DNA from 3 places in the Herbaspirillum hiltneri N3 genome. Region 1 is predicted to be linked to each of the others. Evidence: predicted binding sites of a transcription regulator. Region 1 holds the regulator's gene; each other region holds the start of a gene.
The links. Region 1 encodes LexA, which represses DNA repair genes until DNA is damaged. Its sites were predicted from a motif close to ACTGTATNNNNATACAGT; they were not measured.
Positions count from the first base shown of each region.

Region 1 (6,625 bases):
GGCGACATGCAGCTGGTGAAAAACAAAGACGGCGGCCAGATTGAAGAACGCCGCCATCGCCACGGCTGTCTGCGGACGCAACACGCCGGTGGAAACCACCGTCGCAATTGCATTTGCCGCATCATGGAAACCATTCATGAAATCGAACAGCAGCGCCAGGACGATCAGCAAGGCAAGAATGTGAAAACTAATTTGAACTGTATGCATGGATAAACCGTTGTCTTGAGAAGCGGCGGCAACATCGCGCTGCGACGGCGCCAGTGTCGAGCGCCGGCGCAGTCAATGGCGAAAGTCAGGCGTTTTCGACGATGATGCCTTCAATGATGTTGGCGACGTCTTCGCAGCGATCGGTAACGGTTTCCAGGATTTCGTAGATGGCTTTGAGCTTGATCAGGTTGCGCACGTCCGGCTCATCGCGGAACAGCTTGGACATGGCGGCGCGCATGACATGGTCGGCATCCGACTCGAAGCGGTCGATCTCTTCGCAGATGGCGAGGATCTGGCGCGAGTTGTCCATGTTGTGCAGCAGGCCGACAGCTGCCTTCACCTTCTCTGCACAGGCCAGGCACAGCTCGGCGAGGCGCTTGGCTTCCGGCGTGATGGCTTTGATGTCGTACAGCGAAATGGTCTGCGCGCCATCTTCCAGCAGGTCGAGGATGTCGTCCATGCGGGTGATCAATTGATGGATGTCATCACGGTCCAGCGGCGTAATGAAGGTCTTGTGCAGCAGCTCAATCGTGTTGTGAGTGACTTTGTCCGCCTGCTTTTCCAGGGTCTCGATCGCATGCACGCGAATTTCCAGGTCGTCGAAATTGGTCATCAATGCGACCATTTCCTTGGCGCACTTCACACCCAGCTCCGCGTGCTGGTTGAACAGATCAAAAAACTTGCCCTCGGAGGGCATCAGGCGTCCAAACATGTTCCACTCTCTTATCAATAATTATGCTTCGCTTACACAACATGAGCCGCCCGAGAAGCGGCCTGCATTGTCCACCCAGCCCGGGGCTGAGCGATGAACCACGCAGCGTCAGTCGCCGCCGTAAGGCGACGCCAGACTGCCGACATAGTTGTCGTACTTGGTAAATTGCCCCAGGAAGGCAAGGCGGATGCTGCCGATCGGCCCGTTACGCTGTTTGCCGATGATGATTTCCGCGGTACCTTTGTCAGGTGAATCGGGATTGTAAACTTCGTCGCGATAAATGAACAAGATTACGTCCGCATCCTGCTCGATAGCGCCGGATTCGCGCAAGTCCGACATCACGGGACGCTTGTTGGGGCGCTGCTCCAGCGCGCGGTTCAGCTGCGACAAGGCGATTACCGGGCAATTGAGTTCCTTGGCCAGGCCCTTCAGGCTCCGTGAAATTTCAGAAATTTCAGAGGCCCGGTTTTCGCCGCTGTTGCCGCCGCCGTTGCCTGACATCAGTTGCAGGTAGTCGATGATGATCAGACCAAGCTTGCCGCATTGCCGCGCCAGGCGGCGCGAACGGGCGCGCAATTCAATCGGGCTCAAAGCCGGCGTTTCATCGATGTAAAACTGCGCATCGTTCATCTTCTGGATCGCATGCGTCAGGCGCGGCCAGTCTTCGTCGATCAGACGGCCGGTGCGCAGGCGATGCTGGTCGAGACGGCCGACCGAACCGAGCATACGCATGGCCAGCTGGGCGCCGCCCATTTCCATCGAAAACACCGCAACCGGCAAGCCGCTGTCGATGGCAACGTTTTCACCGATGTTGATGGAAAACGCGGTTTTACCCATGGAAGGACGGCCGGCGACGATGATCAGGTCGCCTGGCTGCAACCCGGAAGTCATCTTGTCGAGGTCGATGAAGCCGGTCGGCACGCCGGTGATGTCGCTGGTGCTGTCGCGGTTGTACAGTTCGTCGATACGCTCCACCACCTGGGTAAGCAGCGGCTGGATCGACAGGAAGCCCTGGGAGCCGCGCGAGCCCTCTTCGGCGATGGCGAAAATTTTTGATTCCGCTTCATCCAGCATCTGCTTGACGTTCTTGCCCTGCGGATGGAAAGCGTCGCCGGAAATCTCGTCGGAGACCGTGATCAGCTTGCGCAGAATGCTGCGGTCGCGCACGATTTCGGCGTAGCGGCGGATATTCGCCGCCGAGGGCGTGTTTTGCGCCAGCGCGTTGAGATAGCTCAGGCCGCCCACCTCTTCGGCCTTGCCGCTGGTGGACATCGCTTCGTAGACCGTGATCACGTCGGCCGGCTTGGTTTCGTTGATCAGCTTGACGATGTGCTGGAAAATGATGCGATGATCGTAGCGATAGAAATCTTCCGCGCTGACGAAGTCGGCGATACGATCCCACGCGGCGTTGTCGAGCAGCAAACCGCCAAGGACGGATTGTTCGGCTTCGATGGAGTGCGGCGGGACGCGCAGGGATTCTAGTTGCGGATCGGGAGATGCGTTCATGGCGCGCATTATACCTGCTAAGAGTAGTCGCTTCAGGTGCGGGGACGAATTAGCCGGCGGTTTTACAACCTGCAGTCGGACTTGCACCGGCCGCGGCATGTCGCCACAGGCCGGTAAAAATAAAAAAGCCAGGCGAACCCGGCTTCTTTATCAAAACAGATGGAACGACTTGGCGTGATGAATTACGCGTGGTCGCCCGCAACAGCAACAGTCACGTCAACCACGACGTCGGTGTGCAGAGCAACCGAAACAGCGTGCTCGCCAACGATCTTCAGAGGACCTTGTGGCAGACGAACTTGCGCCTTTTCGACCGGGAAACCTTGCTTTGTCAGCGCATCAGCGATGTCAAAGTTGGTCACGGAACCGAACAGACGACCGTCAACGCCGGACTTCTGGGTGATCTTGACTGTCAGGCCGGTGAGCTTTTCGCCTTGGGCTTGTGCTGCTGCCAGCTTTTCAGCGGCGGCCTTTTCCAGCTCGGCGCGCTTCGCTTCGAATTCGGCGATGGCGGTTGCTGTGGCGCGGCGCGCCATGCGTTGCGGGATCAGGAAGTTACGTGCGTAACCGTCCTTGACGCGGACGACTTCGCCCAGACCACCGAGATTAACGACTTTTTCCAACAGAATGACTTGCATGTTTTTCTCCTATATCTCGTCGTCAATTACGCGTTGTGCAGATCTGTGTATGGCAGCAACGCGAGGTAGCGTGCGCGCTTGATCGCAGTGTCAACTTGACGCTGATAGTGTGCCTTGGTGCCGGTCAGACGTGCTGGCATGATCTTGCCGTTTTCTTGCACGAAATCCTTCAGGGTGTCGACGTCTTTGTAATCGACTTGCTCAACACCTGCTGCTGTGAAACGGCAGAATTTTTTGCGCTTGAACAGCGGGTTTTGCTGTTGGCGTTTTTGCTTCAACTTGCTTTTATCGAACTTTTTACCGAATGCCATTTTGCGGCTCCTGATATCTAAAAATTGAGTGGTTCTAAACTACAGATTCAAAATCAACGATGTGAAACACGAGGCTTTTGCTGTTGCGATTCCTGCGCGCCATGAAGCCACTGAACTTGAGCATCTCGCCGAGACCGGCCTGATTGAGCCGGCCTGAAATTTCACCTGCAGCGAATGCAGTGATTTCAAACTCGACCAACCTCTTGATGCCTGCTTCCGTCTGTTCCGACTGGTGCTGCAACTTCGCAGTCACTACCGGGATGCCGGCCGGGGTGTAACGTATGACGTCACGCTCGGCGATACTGGCAACAAACTGAAAGTGATTCACGCTCCCTGGTGCTTTTCTATCGCGATATCAGCAATCAGGCCGCTGGTGCTTCTGCGCGATTGCTCTTTGCGGCGTCTTCTTTCTGGACAGCCTTCAGGATTGGCGAAGGACCGGTTTCGGCCTTCTTCAACTTGACTGTCAGATGACGCAACACTGCATCGTTGAACTTGAAGCCGGTTTCGATTTCGGCCAGAGTTTCGCCGTCAACTTCGATATTCAGGCAAACGTAGTGTGCTTTTGCCAGTTTTTGGATTTGGTACGCCAATTGACGACGGCCCCAATCTTCGACACGGTGAATCTTGCCGCCGCGTGCAGTAACGATGCCCTTGTAACGCTCGATCATCGCTGGAACTTGCTCGCTTTGGTCCGGATGGACGATAAATACGATTTCATAATGACGCATGTAGACTCCTTTATGGACTGATTAACAAATCGCCCACCTCGGCGTCAAGACGAGTGTGGGAAGAGGAAAGCCCGCAATCATATAACAGAATGTCAAAAACCTCAATGCTTTCAGGCATTTGCCGTGGGCCCGGGCCCACAAATCAGAAAACGGCCGATGACATGATTTCAATATTGCAGATTGACACTGCTTTATAACTGTATAAAAATACAGACTGTTTATGCAACCAGCATAACTTCCCCCGAAAGCCGACATGCTCAAACTGACCGCTCGCCAGGAACAGATTCTGAATCTGATCAAAGATGCCATCGAAAATACCGGCTTCCCGCCGACGCGGGCAGAGATCGCCAACGAGCTCGGCTTCCGCTCCGCCAACGCCGCCGAAGAACATTTGCAGGCACTGGCGCGCAAAGGCGCCATTGAGATTTCACCAGGCACCTCGCGCGGCATCCGCCTGCGCGATGGATCGGCCGGCAATCCGGGCCGCCAGATGGCCCTGCCGCACCCGGCGCTCATGCAGCTGTCGCTGCCGCTGGTAGGCCGCGTCGCCGCCGGTTCGCCGATCCTGGCGCAAGAACATATCGAAAGCAATTACAACGTCGATCCGGCGCTGTTCTCGGCCAAACCGGACTATTTGCTGAAAGTGCGCGGCATGTCGATGCGCGATGCGGGCATACTGGACGGCGACTTGCTGGCGGTGAAAAAGGCCGATCAGGCGCGCAACGGGCAGATCGTCGTGGCGCGAATAGGCGACGACGTCACCGTCAAGCGCTATCGCAAGACCGGCTCCCTGATTGAACTGCTGCCGGAAAATCCCGACTTCAAGGTGATCAAGGTCTCTTCCGAGGAAGAAAACTTCGCTCTGGAAGGCTTGGCCGTGGGCTTGCTGCGCAGCTGGAACTGATCCCGCCTCGAGCCCCACACAAACTAAAGCCCGCTAAATCGCGGGCTTTTTTTACGTCTGTTTGCCGGATCGAAACCGGAATTGCATCATATGATACGTATAGCTTATTGCGACCGGGCAGCTCAATTCGCATTCGCAGCCCGCTCGTGCAACAGCATAACTATTCAATCCGGTAAGGAATCACAATGTCAACGCGTAGCAGCAACAAGCCCGCCCACAAGAATGCTCAACCCAATGTCAAAGATCTCCTCGCCGTAAGAGAATGCCTGGGCTTGCTGGACGACCACAAGGTCGCCGAAGCGAAAGTATTGTGCGCTCAGGTACTCAAGCGCGCGCCCAATCTGGTCTATGCCAATCATGCCTGGGGTCTGATCGCCATGCATGAGAACGACTATGTCGCCGCAGAGGCTGCCCTGCGTAAAGCAGTAGCTGCAGATCCGACCAATTCGGAATACGTCGCCAATTTGGCCACCTCCGTTCTCAAGCAGGATCGCATCGATGATTCGATCGCGCTGTACGACGAAGCCATCAAGCTCAACACAGACAACAAGGACGCGCGCATCGGCCTGGCCAACGCGCTGCATGAAAAAAACGATCCGGACGCCTCGATTGCCTACTTCGAGGATGCCGTCAAACGCAACCCGGACGCACCAGGCCCGCTGTCCCATCTGGGCAAAGCCCTGATCGATGCCAAGCAATACAAGGAAGCGATCGAGGTTTTGCTCAAAGCGCTGCAGCTGCAGATCAACTTTGCGCCGGCGCACACCAACCTGGGCATCGCCTTCCAGGAAATGGGCATGCTCAAGGATGCCCTTGAATGCCACAAGACCTCGCTGTTGCTGGATCCGACCGACATTTACGCCCAGAACAAGATTGCCGACACGTATATCAAGCAAAAAGACTACGACAAGGCCCACGAGCACTACCAGCGGGTCATCGAATTGGCGCCCAAGGACCCGAACAGCTACGCGAAGCTTGCCTCCAGCCTGTTTTCCACCCAGGACCGCTATGAAGACGCGATGGCGCTGTTCCGCAAGGCACTCGAAGTGGACCCCAAGCATCCGTTGACGCTGAATAACATTGGAGCAACCATGTATGACTATGGCGAAACGGTGTCTTCGCTGCAGTTTTTCCACGATGCGCTGGCGCTCAAGCCCAACTATCTGACCGCCCAGCACAACCTTGCATTAGGGCAATTACTGGCGGGCGATCTGAAGGAAGGCTGGGCAAATCACGAAAGCCGCCTTGAAGTCAAGGAACGCAGCTATGTTTACAAGCTGATTCACAAGCTTTTCGGAATGATCCCGAAATGGGACGGCAAATCTTCGTTGAAGGGCAAATATATCCTGCTGATGCACGAACAAGGCTTCGGCGACAGCATTCAGTTCGTGCGCTACGTCCACTTGCTGCTGGCGCAAGGCGCCCGCGTGGCGCTACACGTCAAGGATCCGCTTGCTCGCCTGTTCCGTAGCGTATCCGACCAAGTGACCCTGGTGCGCGAGACAGATCCGTTGCCCAAGTGCGATTGCGCCTACGTACTGATGAGCTTGCCGCATGCGCTGGGCACAGATAGCGTGGAGGACATTCCCTCCTATCCGTATTATCTGTCAGCCGATCCG
Region 1 is NZ_CP011409.1:2,286,474-2,293,098, reverse strand. Features, by position in the region: gene F506_RS10435 (inorganic phosphate transporter) at 1-207, opposite strand, end outside; gene F506_RS10430 (DUF47 domain-containing protein) at 293-919, opposite strand; gene F506_RS10425 (replicative DNA helicase) at 1,028-2,434, opposite strand; gene rplI (50S ribosomal protein L9) at 2,608-3,060, opposite strand; gene rpsR (30S ribosomal protein S18) at 3,087-3,371, opposite strand; gene priB (primosomal replication protein N) at 3,406-3,699, opposite strand; gene rpsF (30S ribosomal protein S6) at 3,734-4,102, opposite strand; gene lexA (transcriptional repressor LexA) at 4,356-5,006, shown strand; gene F506_RS10395 (tetratricopeptide repeat protein) at 5,192-6,625, shown strand, end outside.

Region 2 (6,625 bases), 830 kb from region 1:
CGCTGGCTCATCCACAGCAGATGCAGCTGGGCGGCGGCCATCAGCACGCCGGTGTTTTCCGGCATGCTGTGCAATGCTTCTTCCAGTTTGGCCAGCGATTCGTCCGGCTTGGCGCTGCGCATCAGGGAGTTGGCTTCGGCGATGATGCCCATGCACTGTTTGACGGCGCCGTCGACCAGCTCGTCGGTCATGGTTTCCTTGCCGCAATCGGCCAGCACTTTGCGCGCCAGCGCCAGCAGCGTCTTGTTTTCGTGGTCCGACTTCACGGCCTGCGAAATCAGCTGCGCGCCTTCTTCGTCGCGACCGACCGAGAATGCCGCCTTGGCCAGCGCCAGCGTCGCCATTTCGGACGGCGAGCCTTCGGCGGCGTTGCGCGCCGCTTCGAAGGCCATCTCGGCGGAAATCATGTCGCCCAGCTGGACGTGCGCCTGCGCGGCCACGGCCGATTGTGTCGAGATGAACATCTTCGATTCGGCGTAGCGCTTGGGCGCGCTGGCCAGCAGCGCCAGCGCCGCATCGGCGTCGCCGGTGTCGATGTGCACCTGCGCCAGCGTCAGCAAGTCGCTCGGCTGCGCGGTCAGCGAGCCCTTGGTGTGCTTGAGCACCTTGTCGAACGCTTCCTTGGCCTGGTCGAGGTCGCCGACGCGATAGGCAGCGTCGCCGACCAGGCGGCTGCGGCGCGCCGACGGAATGATTTCCGACGAACGTGCGAGCGCGTCCAGCGCCTGTTGCTGATTGCCTTGGGCGTCTTCAATCTGCGCCAGCAGGTCGTAGGCTTCAATATATTGCGAATTCTGCGCCAGCACGGCTTGCACCAGCACCTTGGCGTCGGCGTATTGACCCGCCACGATATTGCAGCGCGCCATGCCGACCTTGGCCCATACCAGGTCGTCGCGCATCTCCAGCGCTTGCGCGTAGACCGCGCGCGCTTCTTCGATGCGGCGCAATTCGATCAGCAGGCTGCCCTTGGTCTTGAGGATGTCGACGATCCACTTGGGCGCCACCTTCAGCACGTTGTCGCATTCGACGACAGCGCCGGCCTGATCCTTGCGCTTGAGTTTTTCATTGATCGGCAGCAGCGCGTTTTGCTTATCGAGCAGGCGTTCGATGCGATCGGCCAGCTTGGACGCGGTCAGCGGCTTGAGCATGTAGGCGTCGGGCTGGAATTCAGCGGCGCTGGCGACCAGGTTGTAACCGCTTTCGGCCGTGACCATGATGAACATGGTTGTCGGCGGCAGCAGGTGTTGGGTGCGGAAGAACTCCAGCAACTGCTGACCGTTGGTTTCCTTGTTCAGGTTGTAGTCGCACACGATGAGGTCGTAAGCGCTCCCTCCCTGGACGGCGCGAATCGCCTCGTCGGGAGTGCCGGCCTGGTCGACTTTGGTAATGCCGAGCTGGCCCAGATGCATGCGAATGTTTTGGCGCATGGCCGGCATGTCGTCGATGATGAGCGAACGCAGGCTGGAAATGCGGCTGAATGGAACCAAGGTCATAGGGGAAAGCAGAAAACTCGCAATGTTACTAGCTGGAAATGTATATCAAATACGTTGAATATCCGGATTAAATACGGGATATTCATTGAAATCATCTGCATTATCGCTGAAAGCTGCGCCAGTCGCCCTCCCGGAAAGTGGAGGCCGACCTTGCGCATGCATGAACCGTACCGGCATGGCCGTTATAATCGGAATCGGCGGCATACTAACAGAGTATCGAAAATTTTTCGCTTCGAAGCCGTATTCCCAGCGTTCCCGCGCGATTTCGACTTATTCTGCTCTTCCAAATTGCAACAGCAGAAAAAGAACTTGCACAAACAACTGTTTTTTTATACAGTGCTGCTTAGTTGATCTCTGACTGATCCGAACGAACACTTTGTTGAAAGAACCCTATGGACGATAAAAAATCCGCGAACAACTCTGAGAAGGGCAAAGCGCTGGCCGCAGCCCTTGCACAGATCGAGAAGCAATTCGGCAAAGGCTCGGTCATGCGCATGGAAGACGGCGCGGTCCTCGAGGAAATCCAGGTCGTCTCGACCGGTTCCCTCGGCCTGGACATCGCACTGGGTGTCGGCGGTCTGCCGCGCGGCCGTGTGATTGAAATCTACGGTCCGGAATCCTCGGGTAAAACCACGCTGACGCTGCAAGCTATTGCTGAAATGCAAAAAATCGGCGGCACTTGCGCCTTTATTGACGCGGAACACGCGCTGGACGTGACTTACGCACAGAAACTGGGCGTCAACCTGTCCGATCTGCTGATTTCGCAGCCCGACACCGGCGAACAGGCGCTGGAAATTACCGATGCACTGGTGCGCTCCGGCGGCGTAGACCTGATCGTCATCGACTCGGTCGCCGCCCTGACGCCGCGCGCCGAAATCGAAGGCGACATGGGCGATTCCCTGCCAGGCCTGCAAGCACGTCTGATGTCGCAAGCATTGCGCAAGCTGACCGGCAGCATCAATCGCACCAGCACCACCGTGATTTTCATCAATCAGATCCGCATGAAGATCGGCGTCATGTTCGGTAATCCCGAAACGACCACCGGCGGCAATGCGTTGAAGTTTTACGCCTCCGTGCGCCTGGATATCCGCCGCACCGGTTCGATCAAGTCCGGCGATGAAGTCATCGGCAGCGAAACCAAGGTCAAGGTCGTCAAGAACAAGGTTGCGCCGCCATTCCGCGAAGCCCATTTCGATATTCTTTATGGCGAAGGCACATCGCGCGAAGGTGAAATCCTCGACCTGGGCTCGGATGCCAAGATCGTGGAAAAGTCCGGCGCCTGGTACAGCTATAACGGCGAACGTATCGGCCAGGGCAAGGACAATGCACGCAATTTCCTGAAAGAACGTCCGGAACTGGCGCGCGAAATCGAAAACAAGGTACGTGTTTCGCTGGGCGTTCCTGAATTGGGGGCCGGTAGCGCAGGGGCTCCCGCTGCTGCAACGCCGGCCCCGACCGGCAAAGGCTCTGCAAAGAACGTCGCTGCAGAAGAATCCTGATGTCGTTGTACTTCGTTCGTGTCTTGTCGGTCGCAACGATCGCGACGGTGTGACCGATGCCCAGGCCGCAAATCAGCCTGAAGGCGCGAGCGCTCAAATATCTCTCTTCACGTGAGCATAGTCGTCTCGAACTTGCGCGTAAGCTAACCCCTTACGCGCAAGATGGCGACGATATCGAAGCCTTGCTCAACTGGCTCCAAGACGCCAAATTCCTTTCCCAAGAACGTTTTTCCGAATCGCTGGTGCATCGTCGCGCCGGACGTTACGGCAACAATCGCATCCTTTCCGAATTGAAAAGCCACGGTATCACCGGCGAAGCGCTGGGCGATGCCAAAGTCGGGCTGAACCAGGGTGAAAACGAACGTGCGCGCGAAGTCTTGCGGCGCAAGTTCAGCGAAGTGCCTGCCGACGCCATGGCGCGCGCCAAATGCATGCGCTTTCTGCAGCAGCGCGGATTTTCCCATCGGGCGATTCAGGCTGCGGTCAAAACTGCCTGGAGCGATGATCACGATGATGGTGATTGACCGATCGGTCGATTAATCGCGATTTCTCCCCTCATGTATAGCGCAGCCTGATTTTTGCGGGCGAAGCACTCTTTTCAAAATAGTCTCCATAAGCCCATCCTGCTGCCTAGGCGGGGCAAGCTGTGCTAAAATCTCCGGGTTTTTGCTGCGCCGCATTAGCGGCTGTCATGGCAATCTTTGCGATGACGACACGCAATGCGACAACGATTAATGTTGATCAAATGGCATTCTCTATGCCCAATGCACTGTCTGCACCTTCTACTAAGCAATCCGCCCGGCTGCGTCAGCCGCGCCTCTCCTCGTTCGGGGAAAGCGCGCCAGCGCGGATTCTTGCCTCCATTCGCGCCGCGCGGTGTTGCCGCCAGCCGGATTTCAATCCAGTAAGTTTTATTTAATAGTGTCTTAAAGGGAAGCTCCCATGAAAATCCATGAGTATCAGGGCAAAGAAATCCTCCGCCAATTCGGCGTGACCGTTCCACGCGGCATTCCATGCCAATCCGTTGAAGATGCCGTCAAGGCAGCTGAAACGCTGGGCGGTCCGGTGTGGGTCGTCAAGGCGCAAATCCACGCGGGTGGCCGCGGCAAGGGCGGCGGCGTGAAAGTCGCCAAGTCCCTCGAGCAAGTCAAGGAATACGCGAGCCAGATCCTCGGCATGCAACTGATCACGCACCAAACCGGTCCTGAAGGCCAAAAAGTGCGTCGCCTGCTGATCGAAGAAGGCGCGGACATCAAGAAGGAACTGTACGTTTCCATGGTCACCGATCGCGTCAGCCAACGCGTGGTCCTGATGGCCTCCAGCGAAGGCGGCATGGACATCGAAGAAGTTGCCGAAAGCCACCCTGAGCTGATTCATCAGATCGCCATCGATCCATCCACCGGCCTGACCGACGCCGATGCCGACAGCATCGCCACCAAGATCGGCGTTCCAGCCGCTTCCGTGGTCGACGCGCGCAAGCAACTGCAAGGCCTGTACAAGGCATATTGGGAAACCGATGCATCGCTGGCCGAAATCAACCCGCTGATCCTGACCGGCGACGGCAAGGTCATCGCACTGGACGCCAAGTTCAACTTCGACTCCAACGCACTGTTCCGCCATCCTGAAATCGTCGCTTACCGCGATCTGGACGAAGAAGATCCGGCCGAAGTCGAAGCATCCAAGTTCGACCTTGCCTATATCTCCCTGGACGGCAACATCGGCTGCCTGGTCAACGGCGCCGGTCTGGCCATGGCCACCATGGACACCATCAAGCTGTTCGGCGGCGAGCCTGCCAACTTCCTGGACGTCGGCGGCGGCGCCACCACGGAGAAGGTTACCGAAGCATTCAAGATCATGCTGAAGAACCCTGAACTGAAAGCCATCCTGGTCAACATTTTCGGCGGCATCATGCGCTGTGACGTGATCGCCGAAGGCGTGATCGCCGCGTCCAAGGCCGTTTCCCTGAAAGTGCCGCTGGTCGTGCGCATGAAGGGCACCAACGAAGAAATCGGCAAGAAGCTGTTGGCCGACTCCGGCCTGCCGATCATCTCGGCAGACAGCATGGAAGAAGCTGCGCAAAAAGTTGTTGCTGCAGCCAACGGTAAATAATAGGACAAGGAATAGCTATGTCGATTCTGATCAATAAAGACACCAAAGTCATCACCCAAGGTATCACCGGCAAAACCGGTCAATTCCACACCCGCATGTGCCGCGATTACGCGAACGGCAAGAACGCTTTCGTTGCAGGCGTGAACCCGAAGAAGGCCGGCGAAGATTTCGAAGGCATTCCAATTTTTGCGAATGTGTCCGAAGCCAAGAAGGCAACCGGCGCGACGGTTTCGGTGATCTACGTTCCACCTGCAGGCGCTGCCGCCGCGATCTGGGAAGCTGTTGAAGCCGACCTGGACCTGGCCATCTGTATCACTGAAGGCATCCCGGTCCGCGACATGCTGGAACTGAAAAACCGCATGGCCAAGGCCGGCAGCAAGACCTTGCTGCTGGGTCCTAACTGCCCAGGCCTGATCACACCGGACGAAATCAAGATCGGCATCATGCCGGGCCACATTCACAAAAAGGGCCGCATCGGCGTGGTTTCCCGTTCGGGCACACTGACCTATGAAGCAGTCGGTCAGCTGACCGCGCTGGGTCTGGGCCAATCGTCCGCAGTCGGTATCGGCGGCGACCCCATCAACGGTCTGAAGCACATCGACATCATGAAGGCCTTCAATGATGATCCTGACACCGACGCCGTCATCATGATCGGTGAAATCGGCGGTCCTGACGAAGCCAACGCTTCGTACTGGGTCAAGGACAACATGAAGAAACCAGTCATCGGCTTCATCGCCGGCGTGACTGCGCCTCCAGGCAAGCGCATGGGCCACGCCGGTGCGCTGATCTCCGGTGGTGCTGATACTGCCGAAGCGAAGCTGGCGATCATGGAAGAATGCGGCATCAAGGCAACACGCAATCCTTCGGAAATGGCGCGTCTGCTGAAGTCGGTTCTGTAATTCATTTGCCGTACTAGCAAGCAAACCGCAGGCCTGAAGCATTTGCCGGAATATCGGCAGAACTTCCCGGCCTGAGCGGTGACATACCAATATGGGGAGCTCCGGCTCCCCATATTGCTTTAATGTCCACGATGTCCACGCAATATTTGGGGAACGGTACATGGATTTTTTAATGGAATTGAACTGGCTCGCAGTGGGTCAGATCATCCTCATCGATATTTTGCTCGGTGGCGACAACGCCATCGTGATCGCGCTGGCCTGCCGCAACCTGCCGGATAACCTGCGCTTGCGCGGCATCCTGTGGGGCACCTTCGGCGCCATCGCCATCCGCATCGTGCTGATCGCCTTCGCGGTCACCTTGCTGCAGATGCCTTTCATCAAGCTGGTCGGCGGCGTGCTGCTGTTCTGGATCGGCACCAAGCTGCTCAGTGACGACGACGGCCACGGTGAAATCAGCGGCAGCGACAAGCTCTTGTCGGCCATCAAGACGATCGTCGTGGCCGATCTGGTGATGAGTCTGGACAATGTCATCGCCATCGCCAGCGCAGCCGAGCAGGCGGCGGGGGAGCATCAGTTACTGCTGGTGATTTTCGGCATTCTGGTCAGCATCCCGATCATCGTCTGG
Region 2 is NZ_CP011409.1:1,458,025-1,464,649, forward strand. Features, by position in the region: gene F506_RS06555 (tetratricopeptide repeat protein) at 1-1,493, opposite strand, end outside; gene recA (recombinase RecA) at 1,886-2,992, shown strand; gene recX (recombination regulator RecX) at 3,049-3,516, shown strand; gene sucC (ADP-forming succinate--CoA ligase subunit beta) at 3,935-5,101, shown strand; gene sucD (succinate--CoA ligase subunit alpha) at 5,119-6,000, shown strand; gene F506_RS06580 (TerC family protein) at 6,161-6,625, shown strand, end outside.
Region 2: recA (recombinase RecA) is a predicted target of LexA. The motif match lies at 1,814-1,831, and genes of this name have one in related genera.

Region 3 (6,625 bases), 2.1 Mb from region 1:
GACGCCACCGGCAAACCGAAGGCGCTGATCCGCATCACCGAGAGCGACGGCGAGCTCAAGGGCAAGATCGAGAAGCTGTTTCGCCCCGCCGAAGAAGAGCAGAATCCCAAGTGCGAAAAGTGCGAAGGCGCGCTCAAGGATCAGCCCATCATCGGCATGACCATCCTCTCCGGCCTGAAGAAGGACGGCGATGAATACAACGGCGGACAGATTCTCGATCCTGCCAACGGCAAGTTGTACAAGAGCAAGCTGACCGTCATCGAAGACGGCAAGAAGCTCAACGTGCGCGGCTACATCGGCATGCCGATATTGGGCCGTACCCAGACCTGGGTGCGCGAAGATTAGGCCGCATCAGTGTTTCCGGACAACAAGGCGGCTTCGGCCGCTTTTGTTTTTGCGCGACATTTTTGTCCGGCGCGGCGGTTTTCTTGTTTTATAATCAAGTTCGCTGTCACTGAAAATCATATAAAAAATAAGTGTTTTTTCATGGGACCGGACCTGCTCTTTCAGGTTCGTCGGGAGCATCGTGATTCCCTGCAATCCCATTCCGCAAAACGTATGGCTTCAGACCGGGGGGCGTATGTGGCAACGGTGGCATGGCTTTCTTTCGCGACACGTCGTGTCTGTGCTATTCATTTCAGCTCTAGCGGCGGCAGCCTCGGCAACCGATCTGCCAGTAAAGATCGTTCCGATCGGCTTTGCCGGACCGCTGAGCGAGATCAATGCCAGGAACGGGCGCAATGCGGCGATCCTCGCCATCGAAGAAATCAATAAGGGCGTCCCGCGCATCAATGGCCAGGCGGTGATTTTTGAACTCGTCGAACAAGACGACAAAGCCGATCCGCGCATTGCCGAATACATTGCCCGTTACTTCGCCGGCAGCAAAGCCATTGGCGTCGTCGGCCATTGGACCAGCAACGCCACAGTGGCTGCGGCCCCCATCTATAACGAAGCGGGAATGGCGCAGGTGTCTCCGGCATCGTGGAGCCGCGGCTTCACTGAGAAGTCTTTCAAGACCGCTTTCCAGATCCTTGGCACCGATGATGCCGGCCTCGCCTATGCTGCCGACTATCTGGTCAGGGAACAGCAACTCAAGCGCGTATTCGTGCTGGACGATGGCGCCTATCTCGGCACCAGCATGGCCGATTATCTGTCGGCCCATGTCAAGGCGGCGGGCGGCGAGATCGTGTACCGGACGTCGGTCAACGGCAAGACCTCCGACTTCAACGCCCCGCTGCAAAAAGCCCAGCAGGTCAAACCGGATCTGATTTTTTTCAGCGGGCGCGTGATTCAGAGCGATGTGCTGGCGCGCAACCTGCACCGCTTCAACCTGTCTGCAAAGTTGCTGATCACCGGCAGCGTCGTGACCGGCAACTTCCTGCGCAATGCCGAGAAGATCAACATCAGCCTGATGGCTATCCTACCCAGCACGCCGATGGAAAAACGTCCAGGCGTAGTGGCGCTGCAAAAAAAATACATGGAGAGATTCAATATGGAGATGCTGCCGTTTGCGGCATACGCCTACGACAGCGTGCACGTGCTGGTTGCCGCGGCCAAGAAGGCCAACTCGCTGGATCGCGGCAAGATCGTCGACGCGCTGCACGAAATAAAATACAGCGGCATCACCGGCACCATTTCCTTTGACGCCAATGGCACGCTGCTTAAGCCCGCCTATACGCTGTACAGCATGGAGCAGCAAAAGTGGGTGCCGCTGCGCGTCTTCACGGCAAAGTGAACGACCGACACTGCGGGTTATGGCGCCGGCTTGTATTTGGCGACATAGCTGTCGAGCTGGCGTGCGAAGGCGCGGCCATCGCTCTGACTGAACGCAGCAGGTCCACCGGTTTCCACGCCGCTGCTGCGCAGCTCTTCCATGAAATTGCGCATGGTCAGGTGCTGTTGGATATTGTCGGCGGAATACATTTCGCCACGCGGATTAAGCACAGCCCCACCCTTGGCGATGGCCTCTGCTGCCAGCGGAATGTCGGCGGTGATGATCAGGTCGCCGGGTTGCGTCAGCCTGACGATCTCCTTGTCGGCGACGTCGAAGCCGGCCGGCACGACAACAGCTTTGATGAAGCGCGATGGCGGCACGCGCAGGAGTTTGTTCGCCACCAGCGTAACCTGGATGTGCGTGCGCTCGGCGAGACGGAACAACATGTCCTTGATGACGCCCGGACAGGCATCGGCATCAACCCAGATTTGCATAATCAGCTCTCACGTCGCGGCTCTCACATCGGCTCTCGAAAAAACATCGGACCGCAACGGGTCCGATGAGAAGTGCGGCATGCAGCGAACGCGCGGGTATCAGACAAACGACACCGTCAGTCCCGGCAAGGCGACGCCGGAAAATGCCGTGATCCAGGTCTGCCCGGCTTCCACCGGATAGGCGTCGGTCCAGGTGCCGGTGGTAATGATTTCGCCGGCTTGCAGCGGCGTGAATTGCGGCTGGGTGTTGAGCAGCTGATGCAGGTGCCACAGCGCGTGCAAGGGGCTGTCGGCTTCGTCGTTGAAGAAGCCCGCGGCATGCAGCCGGCCGGTGCTGTCGGTGCTGCTCGACAATGACACGCTGGCGCTCGCCAGGATCTGCGGCAGGTTGTGGCGCGTAGCCGACGACAGCACATGCGGCTCGCCGATGATGAGCGTGCCATGCAGGCCGAAGGCGGCGATCGAATCGGCTACCGTGAATTCCCAGTTGGCGAACGGACAGGTGACGATCTCGAAACCGTGCGCCATCCATTCGATGCATTCGGCCAGTTCGTCGATGGTCGCGTCGCGCGACGGCGCCCGGCCGAGCTTGAAGACGATTTCCGGTTCGATGCGCGGCTGCAGCGCACCGCGCAGGCATTGCTTGCCGTGATTGTCTTCGGCGTAGCGCACCGTGGAGTCGTAGATGTGCGCCCAGATCGGAATGCGGGTGTCGTCGGTAACGCCGTATTTGTCCCAGGTCTTGTGCACGGTGAAGCCGATTTTGCGGCCGACCGGCTGTTCGCCTTGCGCCACGCGGATATCGACGATACGGCGGGCGATGTCGTAGGCATCGTCAACGGACAGCGGTTGGGAAGAGGACAGGAGCGGCAACAGGCGTGTGTTTGCACGGGCATCGAGGAGTTGATGCGCGTACCTGCTGGCTTGGCTCGACATAAGCATGAGAGGCTCGCCCACAAAGATAGTGATTAGCTATCCATTGTCGGTGACGATTAATTTTTGCACAAGTGAAAATAAAGAAATCACAAGAAGATCGCATGAAATTCTTGGCAAATTTCTAATGAATTGACGACATGGCGAGACATTTTTCAGGCGATGCAATCACCCGGCCAAATGGTCAGGCCAGTTCAGTTTGAACGTGAGTTGACGCTGCTCAACAGCTGTTGCCGATCGGCACGCATGGAAGTGATGGCCATCGGATGAAGTGTACCGGCGGCAGCGCCGATACAATTTCCGCAGGGAGAATTCAACCGGCCCAAAGATCGCCGTTGGGACCGGTGCGCGGCGCGGTCACGCCGAAGTGAGTGTACGCCGCCGGCGTCGCCACGCGACCGCGCGGCGTGCGCTGCAGATAGCCTTGCTGGATCAGGTAAGGCTCGAGCACGTCTTCGATGGTGTCGCGTTCTTCGCCGATTGCCGCGGCCAGATTGTCGAGACCGACCGGGCCGCCGTTGAATTTGAACAGCACCGCTTCGAGCAGCTTGCGATCCATCACGTCGAACCCGACCGGATCGACGTCGAGCATGACCAGCGCAGCATCCGCCATCGCTTGCGTGATCCGACCGTTGCCCTTGACTTCGGCATAGTCGCGCACGCGGCGCAGCAGGCGGTTGGCGATGCGCGGGGTGCCGCGGCTGCGCCTGGCGATCTCCAGCGCGCCTTCTTCGACGATCGGCGCGTTCAGCAGGCCGGCGCTGCGCGTGACGATGCGCGCCAGTTCGGGTGGCGTGTAAAACTCCAGGCGCGCGACGATGCCGAAGCGGTCGCGCAGCGGATTAGTCAGCATGCCGGCGCGCGTGGTGGCGCCAACCAGGGTGAACGGCTGCAGGTCGAGGCGCACCGAACGCGCCGCCGGGCCTTCGCCGATCATGATGTCGATCTGGTAGTCCTCGAGCGCGGGATAGAGGATTTCTTCCACCACCGGCGACAGCCGATGGATCTCGTCGATGAACAGCACGTCGTTGGCTTCGAGATTGGTCAGCAGCGCTGCGAGATCGCCCGCGCGCTCCAGCACCGGGCCGGAAGTCTGGCGCAGGTTGACGCCCATTTCGCGCGCGATGATGTGCGCCATGGTGGTCTTGCCGAGACCCGGCGGACCGAACAGCAAGGTGTGATCAAGCGCTTCGCCGCGCTGGCGCGCCGCCGAGATGAAGATCTCGAGCTGGCCGCGCACTTTTTCCTGGCCGACGTATTCATCGAGCTGCTTGGGCCGCAGGGCGCGTTCGATTGCCTCCTCGTTGGCCGAGGCCGGCGTGGCGGCAATGATGCGTTGTTCGGAAAAGTCGTCGGTCTGGATGCTCATGATTTACCGTTCAGGCTTTGGATAGTGCTTTCAGCGCGTGCTTGATGCCGTCGGAGACACTGGCGTCGGCCGGCACCTGCTTGAGCGCCAGGGTTGCTTCCTTGTCGGAATAACCGAGCGCCAGCAAGGCGTTGAGGATATCCGAAGTCGCATCGTGATGCACCGCGCCGCCGACCACGCCGAGGTCGGCGCCGAGCTTGCCCTTGAGTTCGAGCAACAGGCGTTCGGCGGTCTTCTTGCCGATGCCGGGGACCTTGGTGAGACGCCCGGCTTCCTGCAGCGTCACGGCCTGCGCCAGATCGCTGACGGACATGCCGGACAGGATCGACAGCGCCGTACGCGCACCGACGCCGGAAATCTTGATCAGTTCCTTGAAGGTGTTGCGCTCTTCGGCGCTGCCGAAGCCGAACAGCACGTGTGCGTCTTCACGGATCGCCAGGTGCGTCAGCAGCACCACTTTTTCGCCGAGGCCCGGCAGGTTGTAGAAGGTGCTCATCGGCACGCCGACTTCATATCCGACGCCGTTGCAGTCGACCAGCAATTGCGGGGGATTTTTTTCGAGCAGGATTCCGGAGAGGCGACCGATCATGATGGCTGGGCAGAAAGATGAATGGTGGAATGATACAGTACTGTTCGGATAAACAGTATATGAATCCGCCAAGGCAGCCCCGTACGCTTGCCTTGAAGCACCTTGCCGGGCTATCGTCTGGCCTCACGTACCCATAACCACGCAAGGATCCCATGGCAGGCAGCAGCTTTTTCGCGTTGATCGACGACATCGCCGGCATCCTCGACGACGTTTCCGCAATGACCAAGGTCGCAGCCAAGAAAACCGCAGGCGTGCTGGGCGATGATCTGGCGCTCAATGCGCAGCAGGTGTCCGGCGTCAACGCCGACCGCGAATTGCCGGTGGTGTGGGCGGTGGCGCTCGGTTCGCTGAAGAACAAGGCGATCCTGGTGCCTGCCGCGTTGGCGATCAGCGCCTTCGCGCCGTGGGCGGTGACGCCGCTGCTGATGCTGGGCGGCGCCTTCCTGTGCTTTGAAGGCTTCGAAAAACTGGCGCACAAGTATCTGCCGCACGAAGAAGAACACCTTGACGAGGCTGCCGCTCCTGAAGCCGCCGAAAGCGAGCAGGACAAGATCAAGGGCGCCATCCGCACCGACTTCATCCTGTCGGCGGAGATCATCGCCATCACGCTGGGCACGGTCGCCGGCGCGCCGTTGCAGCAGCAGATCACGGTGCTGGCCGGTATCGCGCTGATCATGACGGTCGGGGTCTACGGCGTGGTCGCGGGCATCGTCAAGCTCGACGATGGCGGCCTCTACCTGCTGCGCACCGGCGGCGCATTCGGCCGCCGCATCGGCCGCGCCATCCTGGTCGCGGCGCCGATCATGATGAAGAGTCTGACCGTGATCGGCACGGTGGCGATGTTCATGGTCGGCGGCGGAATTCTGACGCACGGCTTTGCGCCGGCGCATCACTGGATCGCCGGCGTCAGTGCGCCGCTGGCGGCAATACCGGCCATTGGCGGCTTGTTGTCGGCAGTGGCGCCGTCGGTGCTGGATGCGGTGTTTGGCGTGATCGCCGGCGGTGTGGTGCTGCTGCTGGTGACGCTGGTGCAACGCGTGCTGAAGATATTCAAGAAGGATTAGCCGACCAGACGGCCGCCGCGCATGCGCAGGCCTTTCTTCGCAAGCGCCGGCGCCAGTCCGCCAAGCGCGCTGAGGATCTCGCCGCTATGCGCATGGCAGATCGCTACGCCGAGCGCATCTGCCGCGTCGGTGCCCGGCAAACCCGGCAGCGCCAACAGGCGCTGCACCATGTCCTGCACCTGCTGCTTCTGCGCCTTGCCGTGACCGGCGACGGCTTGCTTGACCTGCAGCGCAGTGTATTCCGCTACCTGCAGGTCGGCCTGCACCAGCGCGCAGATCGCAGCACCGCGCGCCTGGCCGAGCAGCAAGGTGGATTGCGGGTTGACGTTGACGAAGACTTTTTCGATCGCGGCGCAATCGGGTGAATACGTCTGGATGACTTCGCCGACGCTGTCCAGGATGACCTTGAGCCGCGGCGCCAGATCGCCGTCCGGCGTCTTGATGGTGCCGGACGCGATATAG
Region 3 is NZ_CP011409.1:201,025-207,649, reverse strand. Features, by position in the region: gene F506_RS00945 (DUF2147 domain-containing protein) at 1-345, shown strand, start outside; gene F506_RS00940 (branched-chain amino acid ABC transporter substrate-binding protein) at 620-1,735, shown strand; gene F506_RS00935 (YaiI/YqxD family protein) at 1,753-2,208, opposite strand; gene F506_RS00930 (2-keto-4-pentenoate hydratase) at 2,308-3,150, opposite strand; gene ruvB (Holliday junction branch migration DNA helicase RuvB) at 3,455-4,510, opposite strand; gene ruvA (Holliday junction branch migration protein RuvA) at 4,521-5,099, opposite strand; gene F506_RS00915 (DUF808 domain-containing protein) at 5,252-6,163, shown strand; gene ruvC (crossover junction endodeoxyribonuclease RuvC) at 6,160-6,625, opposite strand, start outside.
Region 3: ruvA (Holliday junction branch migration protein RuvA) is a predicted target of LexA. The motif match lies at 5,139-5,156, and genes of this name have one in related genera.